DNA from 4 places in the Leisingera sp. S2M4 genome. Region 3 is predicted to be linked to each of the others. Evidence: riboswitches for the same ligand, from Rfam matches in the RefSeq annotation. Region 3 holds a riboswitch; each other region holds the start of a gene.
The links. A riboswitch is a leader RNA that binds a small molecule or an ion and turns the genes downstream of it on or off. The one in region 3 is predicted to bind cobalamin.
Positions count from the first base shown of each region.

Region 1: it holds a riboswitch for cobalamin, as region 3 does, so the genes downstream of both, ACZ52D_RS12095 (CbtB domain-containing protein) here and ACZ52D_RS08975 ((2Fe-2S) ferredoxin domain-containing protein) in region 3, are expected to answer to the same signal.
Region 2: it holds a riboswitch for cobalamin, as region 3 does, so the genes downstream of both, nrdH (glutaredoxin-like protein NrdH) here and ACZ52D_RS08975 ((2Fe-2S) ferredoxin domain-containing protein) in region 3, are expected to answer to the same signal.
Region 4: it holds a riboswitch for cobalamin, as region 3 does, so the genes downstream of both, ACZ52D_RS12165 (DUF1636 family protein) here and ACZ52D_RS08975 ((2Fe-2S) ferredoxin domain-containing protein) in region 3, are expected to answer to the same signal.

Region 1 is NZ_AP040861.1:2,497,580-2,499,768, reverse strand. It holds gene cobA (uroporphyrinogen-III C-methyltransferase) at 1-421, shown strand, start outside; gene ACZ52D_RS12100 (DUF1636 family protein) at 418-744, shown strand; cobalamin riboswitch at 839-1,057, shown strand; gene ACZ52D_RS12095 (CbtB domain-containing protein) at 1,091-1,261, shown strand; gene ACZ52D_RS12090 (CbtA family protein) at 1,266-1,964, shown strand; gene ACZ52D_RS12085 (hypothetical protein) at 2,032-2,189, shown strand, end outside.
Region 2 is NZ_AP040863.1:230,279-232,467, reverse strand. It holds gene nrdE (class 1b ribonucleoside-diphosphate reductase subunit alpha) at 1-345, opposite strand, end outside; gene nrdI (class Ib ribonucleoside-diphosphate reductase assembly flavoprotein NrdI) at 327-743, opposite strand; gene nrdH (glutaredoxin-like protein NrdH) at 748-969, opposite strand; cobalamin riboswitch at 1,071-1,262, opposite strand; gene ACZ52D_RS19940 (DUF2218 domain-containing protein) at 1,326-1,610, opposite strand; gene ACZ52D_RS19935 (MarR family winged helix-turn-helix transcriptional regulator) at 1,741-2,189, shown strand, end outside.
Region 3 is NZ_AP040861.1:1,841,558-1,843,746, forward strand. It holds gene ACZ52D_RS08970 (FAD-dependent oxidoreductase) at 1-642, shown strand, start outside; cobalamin riboswitch at 727-929, shown strand; gene ACZ52D_RS08975 ((2Fe-2S) ferredoxin domain-containing protein) at 1,018-1,737, shown strand; gene ACZ52D_RS08980 (ABC transporter substrate-binding protein) at 1,724-2,189, shown strand, end outside.
Region 4 is NZ_AP040861.1:2,511,722-2,513,910, reverse strand. It holds gene glpD (glycerol-3-phosphate dehydrogenase) at 1-134, shown strand, start outside; gene cobO (cob(I)yrinic acid a,c-diamide adenosyltransferase) at 215-850, opposite strand; cobalamin riboswitch at 901-1,107, shown strand; gene ACZ52D_RS12165 (DUF1636 family protein) at 1,204-1,611, shown strand; gene cobW (cobalamin biosynthesis protein CobW) at 1,615-2,189, shown strand, end outside.

The DNA of each region.
Region 1 (2,189 bases), 660 kb from region 3:
CGAAGCCGGGATCGGGTTTGAGATTGTGCCCGGCGTCACCGCGGCCTCGGCGGCGGCGGCGGCGGCCAATATCCCGCTCACCCGTCGGCTGACCGCGCGGCGGCTGCAGTTCATCACCGGCCATGACGTGACCGGCGGGCTGCCGGACGATCTGAACATGGCGGCGCTGGCCGACCCGCAGGCCACCACCGTGGTCTACATGGGCAAGCGTACCTTCGCCGCGCTGGCGGAAAAGCTGATGGAGGCCGGGCTGCCTGCGGAGACCCACGCGCTGGTGGCGCAGGGCGTCTCCACCCCGGAGCAGAAGCTGTTCTGCCACACAGTCGGTGAACTGCCGCAGGTGCTGCGCGCCATGGAAACCACCGCCCCGGTGCTGATCCTTTATGGGCCGCTGGCAGATCAGGACCTGCCCGGCGTATGAGCGTGCCGACCCTCACCCTGTGCCGCACATGCCGCGATGCGGACCCTGCCCTGCCCGGGCAGGTCGCCGCGGCACTGGAGCGCGCAGGGATCGCGGCCCGCCTGACGCAGGTGGACTGCATGTCCGGTTGCCACAGGCCGCAGACACTGGCGGTGCGCCAATCCGGCAAGACCGCCTATCTGTTCGGTGAAATCTCCGCTGACGATCTGCCGGACGTGCTGACCTTTTTGCACCTGTACGCCCGCAGCGCTGACGGGAATTTCGCCGATGCCCGCCCGCTGGGCAAGCTGCGCTACAAGGCGATTGCCCGCATCCCGGGCTGACCTCGCACCGCCAATCTGCCCCCGCGGCCCGCAGATATGCCGCAGACAACCGGTCAAGGGGCGGTTTCTTCCTTGACCGGAATCGCCCCCGCGAGGCATTACCATTGGATACGGTGTCCAAAGGTGCCCAAGCACCAGGACTGAAACGGGAATGAGGACGGTGGACCAAATCGCGGCACCGCAGCCTCAACCGCCCCCGCGACTGTGAGCGGCGAGCGGCTCTTCGGCATCCACTGGCGCGTAAGACGCCGGGAAGGAGGAGAGCAGCAGCGACCCGCGAGTCAGGAGACCGGCCGTGTGCGAATGAAAACTTACGCCGTCGGGTGTGACGGCAAGGAGACCATCAATGACGACCAAGACGCTCAACGCTTCTGCCGCAGGCACTTCCGTAATCCCGGCCCTGTTTGCCGTGGTTCTCGGGCTGGGGATCCTCACGCTGACCGGCCATGTGCAGGCATCCGCGCTGCATGACGCGGCGCACGATGTACGCCACGCAACCGGCTTCCCCTGCCACTAAGGCCATGTTCAGTCGTATTTTGACCAGCGGCCTGTTCGCTGGCGCTGCAGCAGGGCTGATCACCGCCCTGCTGCAGCTTTATTTCGTGCAGCCTGTTCTGCTCCATGCCGAACTCTACGAGGGCGGTGAACTGGTGCATTTCGGCGCCGAGGCCGTGTCGGCCCATCCCGACCTGCCCGGCCTGTTCGCCGATCCGGTGCGCGACGGGCTGAGCGTCATCTTCACCATGCTCACCTACACCGGCTATGCGCTGGTCATGGTTGCATTGATGTCGGTGGCCGAGCGTCAGGGCCATGCGATCAACGCGCGCAGCGGTTTGCTCTGGGGTGTGGCAGGCTTCGTGACCTTCCACTTCGCGCCCGGCCTGTCGCTGGCCCCCGAGGTGCCCGGCGTCGCGGCCGCGGATGTCGGCCTGCGCCAGATCTGGTGGACCGCCACCGTAGCCACCGCGGGCGTGGCCATGTGGCTGATCGCCTTTGGCGGCAACATGGTCAGCTACCTGATCGCCGCGCTGCTGCTGCTGGCGCCGCATGTCATCGGCGCCCCCGAACCCGAGAGTTTCTCGGGACCGGTGCCGACCGAGATCGGCGCGCTGTTTGCCGCCCGTGCCTTCGGGATCGGAATGGCGGCCTGGGTGCTGCTGGGGGCCTTTGCCGGCCACTTCTGGCAGACCGAAGGCAAGCGCTCGCTCGCAGCGGCCTGACCCGGCTGCCCTCTTGCGCCCCGCCGGAGAAGTCCGGCGGGGACAGTTCTTGTCCGAGGAAGACTTGATGTCCCGTTCTCTCGCTCTCTTTGCCATCGGACTGCTGTTCGGAGGCGGCATCGGCTTTGTCACCGCGGCTGGCAATGGCATCACTTTTGACGGCCACGACCACGGCGACCCGGCACATCACGGCGGTGGCCACGCGGGCGCGATGGCCCATGACCA
Region 2 (2,189 bases), on a different replicon from region 3:
GCCATCGCGGGTCTTCAGCGTGTAAGAGGTGTAATACTTGAAAGCGCCCAGGAAGGTCGGAAAGCGGAATTTATGCGCATAGGCCGCGTCCCAGATCCGGTGCAGGAAGGCGCGGTCATATGGCTCCAGCACCTCAGCCTCGTAGTAGCCTTCCTCAACCAGATACCCCAGTTTTTCATCCAGCGAATGAAAGAACACGGTGTTCTGATTCACATGGGTCAGGAAATACTGCCGCGCCGCCTCCCGGTCGGCCTCGAACTGGATGTTTCCCTCCGCATCATAAAGGTTCAGCATGGCGTTCAGCGCGTGATAGTCGCGCTCGCCGGTTACGCTGGAATCGAGCATTCCGTCCCCCAGAATTTCTGCAGCCCGGCGCGAACGCGGGCGATGTCGGTTTCGGTGCCGGCCAATTCAAAGCGATACAGCACCGGCACATTGCATTTGCGGGCGATCACGTCGCCCGCCAGCGCGAAGGTTTCGCCAAAGTTCCGGTTGCCCGCGCCGATCACACCGCGCAGCAGCGCCCGCAGGGGCGGCTGGTTCAGCAGCCGGATCACCTGCTTGGGCACGGCGCCGCGCCCCTGCCCGTCCGCATAGGTCGGACAGATCAACACGAAGGGCGCGAGGATCTGCGGCAGCGGGTCGCCGTGGCGCAGCGGCAGGCGCGTGGCCGCAAGGCCAAGCCGCGTGGCAAAGCGATGGGTATTGCCGGAGCCGCTGGAGAAATAGACCAGCCCCGCCACGGCGTCAGGCCAGGCGAGCGATCATGTCGGGGCGAAAGCCCGCCCAATGGCTCTCCCCGGCGACCACCACCGGCGCTTGGCGATAGCCCATGTCCTGCACCTTCTGCAGCGCCGCACTGTCCTCGCTGAGGTCGATCACCTCATAGGCCAGCCCGCGCGCATCCAGCGCGCGGGTGGTGGCGGTGCATTGCACGCAGGCCGGTTTGGAATACACGGTGATGGTCATTGGTCTGGTCCCTATCTGCTGTTGCGGACAAGGGGACAGGGTCACGGGCGGCGCTGCAGGGGGCAGGCCGGTCCACGCACCCAGGCCCGCCGCCTGTGGTTCACGTCTCATCAGCCCTGGCAGGTCTCCTGGCTTGCGGCTCCGACGTCTGGCCCGCCTTCCCGGCGCCGGTGCGCCAGTGGCATATGGGGTTTGACTCGCCGCTTACAGTTGCGGGGGCAGCACCGGAATTGCACCGGTTTCCCTCTTAGCCTCTGATGTGAATCACAGGCACCAAAGCCACTCCATATAGGGTTATACCCTAGCCACCCGTCAATATGTTGTTTTCGATATCCACAGGAAAAGCCGCACGGGTCTCAGCCCCGGTGCCACACCAGCGGGGCCGGGTCCTCGCGAAAGGCAAAGCGCAGCAGATGGCTTTCCACCACCTCGCAGGTCTGCGCCAGCTCGGCCGCGGTCGCGGACGTGACGTGAATGCTCAGCCGATCCGCGTCATGGCGCAGCTGCGCCAGACCGCAGACGAATTGCAGCTCCGCCCCCTCCGGGCTCTCGACGACCGGGATCTTGTGACCGAAATGGCGGACGAGGCGCGTATAAAGGCCTGCGGCCTGCGCCGAGTGGAAAACCGCGCGTGTTTGCATTGCTGCTCCTTAGAATTGATAATAGCCAAGATACTGGCAGATATTGATTTTAAACCGTTTCAACACGCCGCGCCCGGCGTTGGTCTGCGTTCTGGGCGTTTGCATTGGTGCCACCTGAAAGGACGCGACCATGACCACCCGCCCCGGCCCCTCGCCGAACGCCGCCTTCTTCGGAGACGACGACGAAGCGATTGCCTACAACCGCGCCTGGTTCAACATCATGCGCGCCCACCGCAAGTTCCACCCGCGGATCGCGCGGGCGCTGAAGAGCCATGGCATCAATGACCCGATCTGGTACGAGATCCTGCTCGAACTGGAGCGCGCCGGTGCCGACGGCCAGCCGATGGCGGCGCTGGAGGACAAGCTGTTCGTGCCGCAATACGCGCTCTCCCGACATGTGGCCCGGATGGAAAAGGACGGGCTGCTGCGGCGCGAATTCATCGCCGACGGGCGGCGCAAGCAGATCCTCTTTCTCACCGACCGCGGCGCCGGGCTGCATGCGAAGATCTGGCCAACCTATTGGGAAGCGATGCAGACCGAGATCGGCCAGCATCTGACCACCGAGGAGGCCTATGCCCT
Region 3 (2,189 bases):
ATCAAGGCGGCCATCCAGCGTTACAACAAGACCGGCGTCTATCCGATCCGTCGCGAGGATGGCGGCATCTATACGCGCATTCCCGGCACTGGCGACATGTGGTGGATGATTATCGATCTGGCGCTGCCCGACCTCACGTCCGCTAGTTTTACGCGGGCGGAGCGGTGCGCGCGGGAGATGGCGAATGACTATGTGCAGATGTTGCGCGATCACGTGCCGGGGTTCGAGAATTGCTTCTTGGCCCAGTCTGGTCCGCAGATTGGCATTCGTGAAAGCAGGCATCCTGCCACTCGGTATGAGATGACGGCCGAGGATCTCGCCTGCGGGCGGCAACGCCCCGACAGCATCGCCCGGGCGGCGTGGCCCGCAGAATTGCACGGTGAAGCCGGCAAGCCGGTCTATCACCCGGTTGGCGGGCATGGTTACGCCTCGGTTCCACTGGACAGTCTGCGGGCGCGCGACCTCGACAATCTGTTTGTGTCTGGCCGCGTCATCGGGGCCGATCCTGTCGCTTACGGCTCGGTCCGTGTCATGGGGACGGCTTTTGCCACCGGGGAAGCCGCAGGCATCGCCGCAACAATGGCGACCGTAGACGGGGAGCGCGTTGGTGCGCAGGTGCGCCGCCTCGGGGGACTGACCTGACCATGTTCCGACGCATCCTCCCTGCTCGAAGGGCGTGGTTGCGTGGCTAATTATAGCGGTTGACAGGCCAAGCCGATTTGCGCAGACAAAAACCGATGGTTCCCGGCCGAGTATGGCAATGGGATGAAAAGGGAATCTGGTGCGGGCTGAGCGGCCCAAGTCCAGAACTGCCCCCGCAACTGTGAGCGGAGAGTACCCCGTCAGAACCACTGGATCCGGCGGATCCGGGAAGGGACGGCACGCTTTGATCCGCAAGTCAGGAGACCTGCCATCGGTAAACCGTAACCAATCGGGCGGAGGGCCCGTGGAGGAAGAGATGACAGTGTCCCCAGCGCTTCGCGCCAGCGCCTGCCTGCCTCCGCTTGAGAGGCTTGCATGGACGCCCGAATTTATCTGATCTCCGCTTCGTATGTCAGCCAATCCCGCTTTCAGGCCCTGGCCGACGGGCTGGCGGCAGCGGCGCCCTGTGCGGCGGTGGCGGTCCGGCTCGAAGCCAGCGGCGAGGGGCTTTGGCGGGCGCTGGACGATATGGCGACGTTGGGAGCGACGCGGATCGAACTACGTCCGGTTGGCCTCCCGTTTTCGCAGAGCATAGAGGCCTGGCTGCCCGGCGCAGTGGGGGCCTGGCTGGCGCGCCAGACCGGGACACGCCCGAAGGTTCTGCTGGCTGAGGCTCCGCAAGCTGACCCTTCGGTCCTTGGCCATGTTGCGCGGGCCGAGGTGCCGCTGACGGAAGTGGAACCGAGACCAGACGGCGAATTGGGCAAAGGCTGGAACAGTCCTCCGCCCCATCGTCACCACCTGCTGGTCTGCACTGGACCGCGCTGCCATCTGAAGGATGCACCCGACCTGTTGGCGGCGCTGAAGGCCGAGTTGGGCCGCATGCAGTTGGCCTCTGACTGTCTTGTGACGGCGGCCGGCTGCCTGTTTCCCTGCAACAACGGGCCTGTGATCGTGCACTATCCAAAAGGGGATTGGTACCGGGTCCGCGATCTGGCGGACGTGCGCAGCCTGGTGGCCCGGGTTCTTTGCGCGGGGGATGTTCCGCAGTCCCTGCTTATCCATCAATCAGGAGAAACCCATGAATTTGCTTAGAGTTCTGATGCCGCTGTGCCTTGTTGCGGCCGCTGGTGCGGCGCAGGCCGATCCGGTGACCGTTCAAAGTTGTGGGAGCTCCTACACTTACGAAACGCCGCCGAAGCGGGCCATTACCTTGAACCAGCAGGCCACCGAGGTGATGCTGGCACTCGGTCTGCAGGGCGCCATGGTCGGCACCGCCTATCTCGACGACGAGATCCCGGACCAGTGGCGGGATGCATTCGACAGCGTCCCCGTTCTGGCCGAGAAATATCCGGCTGCAGAAATCGTGCTGACCCAAGAGCCTGACTTCCTGTTCGCAGGCTTCGCCTCTGCCTTCTCGGAGGACAATTTGGGATCGGTGCAGAAGTGGCACGACTTGGGCGTGGGGACCTATCTGGTGGATGCGTCGTGCAAGTCTGCGCACCCTCAGGACGTGCCGCTGACCATTGCGCCGATCCTGCGCGACA
Region 4 (2,189 bases), 670 kb from region 3:
TTGCCCGCGAATGGGTGCGCGCAGGTGACGATTTCCTGTGGCGGCGCACCAAGCTGGGCCTGCGGCTGGATGAGGCCCAGCGCGCGGCGGTGGATACCTACATCCAAGGCAAGGCAGCCCAGCTCGCCGCATAAAAGTGTTTTGCCCGGCGGCACCGCCGGGCTGCCCCCCGGCAGGCGCACTCGCGCCTACCAAGGCAGGCTACGCCCTCAGCTTAAAACTCGACGCCCTTCTGCGCCTTCACCCCGGCGCGGAACGGGTGCTTGATCTGGCCCATCTCGGTCACCAGATCGGCGATCTCGATCAGCTCTTCCTTGGCGTTGCGCCCCGTCAGCACCACATGGGTCATCGGCGGCTTCTTCTCCACCAGGAACTCCAGCACCTCTTCCAGGTCCAGATACTCATAGCGCAACGCGATGTTGATCTCGTCCAGCAGCACCATGGTGTTGCGCTCGTCGAGGATCATCTCCTTGGCCTTCTCCCAGCCCTTTTGCGCGGCGGCGATGTCGCGGGCCTTGTCCTGGGTCTCCCAGGTGAAGCCCTCGCCCATCGCGTAGAACTGGCAGAGATCGCTGAAGTTCTCCTCGATCAGCGTGCGCTCGCCGGTCTGCCAGGCGCCCTTGATGAACTGCACCACGGCACAGGGCATCTTGTGGGCGATGCAGCGCATGATCATGCCAAAGCCGGACGAGGACTTGCCCTTGCCCGGCCCGGTGTGGACAATGATCAGCCCCTTCTCGCCGTCCTTGGTTTTCATCATCCGGTCGCGCGCGGCCTTTTTCTTGGCCATCTTGGACGCGTGACGGGCGGCTTCTTCTTCTGAAATGCCGGTTTCAGACTTTTCGCTCATGGGGGCTCTCCAGCTGTTTGGCGCAAGTCTTGACAAAGAAGGGCGCGATAGCGCAAGGGGGTTTCGCTGGTTCCTGCAATTGCAGGCGAAGAGGGAATGTGACAGCGGCCACTGACGGCCCAAGCACAGCCGCCCCCGCGACCGTGACCGGATGAGGCCGCCATGCCACTGGGACAGCCCGGGAAGGCAGGATGGCCGACAGGGCGAACGCCCTGGCATCCGCAAGCCGGGAGACCTGCCAGCGTGTGAGAGATCAACGGGCGGGCGGGGTGTTCCGCGACCGGGTGAGAGGCAGGCAGACCGCCGCCCCTTTTCGGCCATCCCGCATGCCTGCAACGACAGGAGACGTGCCTTTGGCTGACGAACAGGCGCCCACCGCCGCCCCGAAAGACCCGGTCACCCTGACCGTGTGCCTGACCTGCCGCACCGAAGGCGCCGATCCAGAGGCCACCCGTCCCGGCGCCATCCTGCACGCTGCCCTGAAAGAAGCGGGCATGCCCGAGGGCGTCACCCTGCGCGGTGTGAAATGCCTGTCGGCCTGCTCGCGCGGCTGCTCCGTTGCGCTGACCGGCGGCGAGGCGCGTTGGAGCTACATCTACGGCGACATGGACCCGGACGCGCATGTCGCCGAAATCCTCGCAGGCACCGCCGCCTATGCCGCCACCGCCGACGGGCTGGTGCCCTGGCGCGAGCGCCCCACCGTCTTCCGCAAACAATCCGTCGCCCGCATCCCGCCGGCCGCCTTTCCTTCTGAGGAGTAATTCATGAGCGATCTCAACAAGATCCCCGTCACCGTCATCACCGGCTTTCTGGGTGCGGGCAAGACCACGCTGATCCGCCACCTGATGCAGAACCCGCAAGGCAAGCGCCTGGCCGTGGTGGTGAACGAGTTCGGCACCGCCGGGGTCGACGGCGATATCCTGAAATCCTGCGCCGACGACAATTGCCCGGCGGAAAACATCATGGAGCTCGCCAACGGCTGCATCTGCTGCACCGTGGCGGATGACTTCATCCCCACCATCGAACAGTTGATGGCACTGCCGGAAAAACCCGACCACATCGTGATCGAGACGTCCGGCCTGGCGCTGCCCAAGCCGCTCTTGAAGGCCTTCGACTGGCCCGCGATCCGCTCCCGCATCACCGTTGACGGGGTGATTGCGCTGGCCGATGCCGAGGCCGTCGCCAAAGGCCAGTTCGCGCCGGATCTGGACGCCGTTCAGGCCCAGCGCGAGGCGGATGACAGCCTCGACCACGAAACCCCGCTGTCCGAGGTATTCGAGGACCAGATCTCCTGCGCCGACATCGTGCTTTTGTCCAAGGCCGACCTGGCCGGCGACGC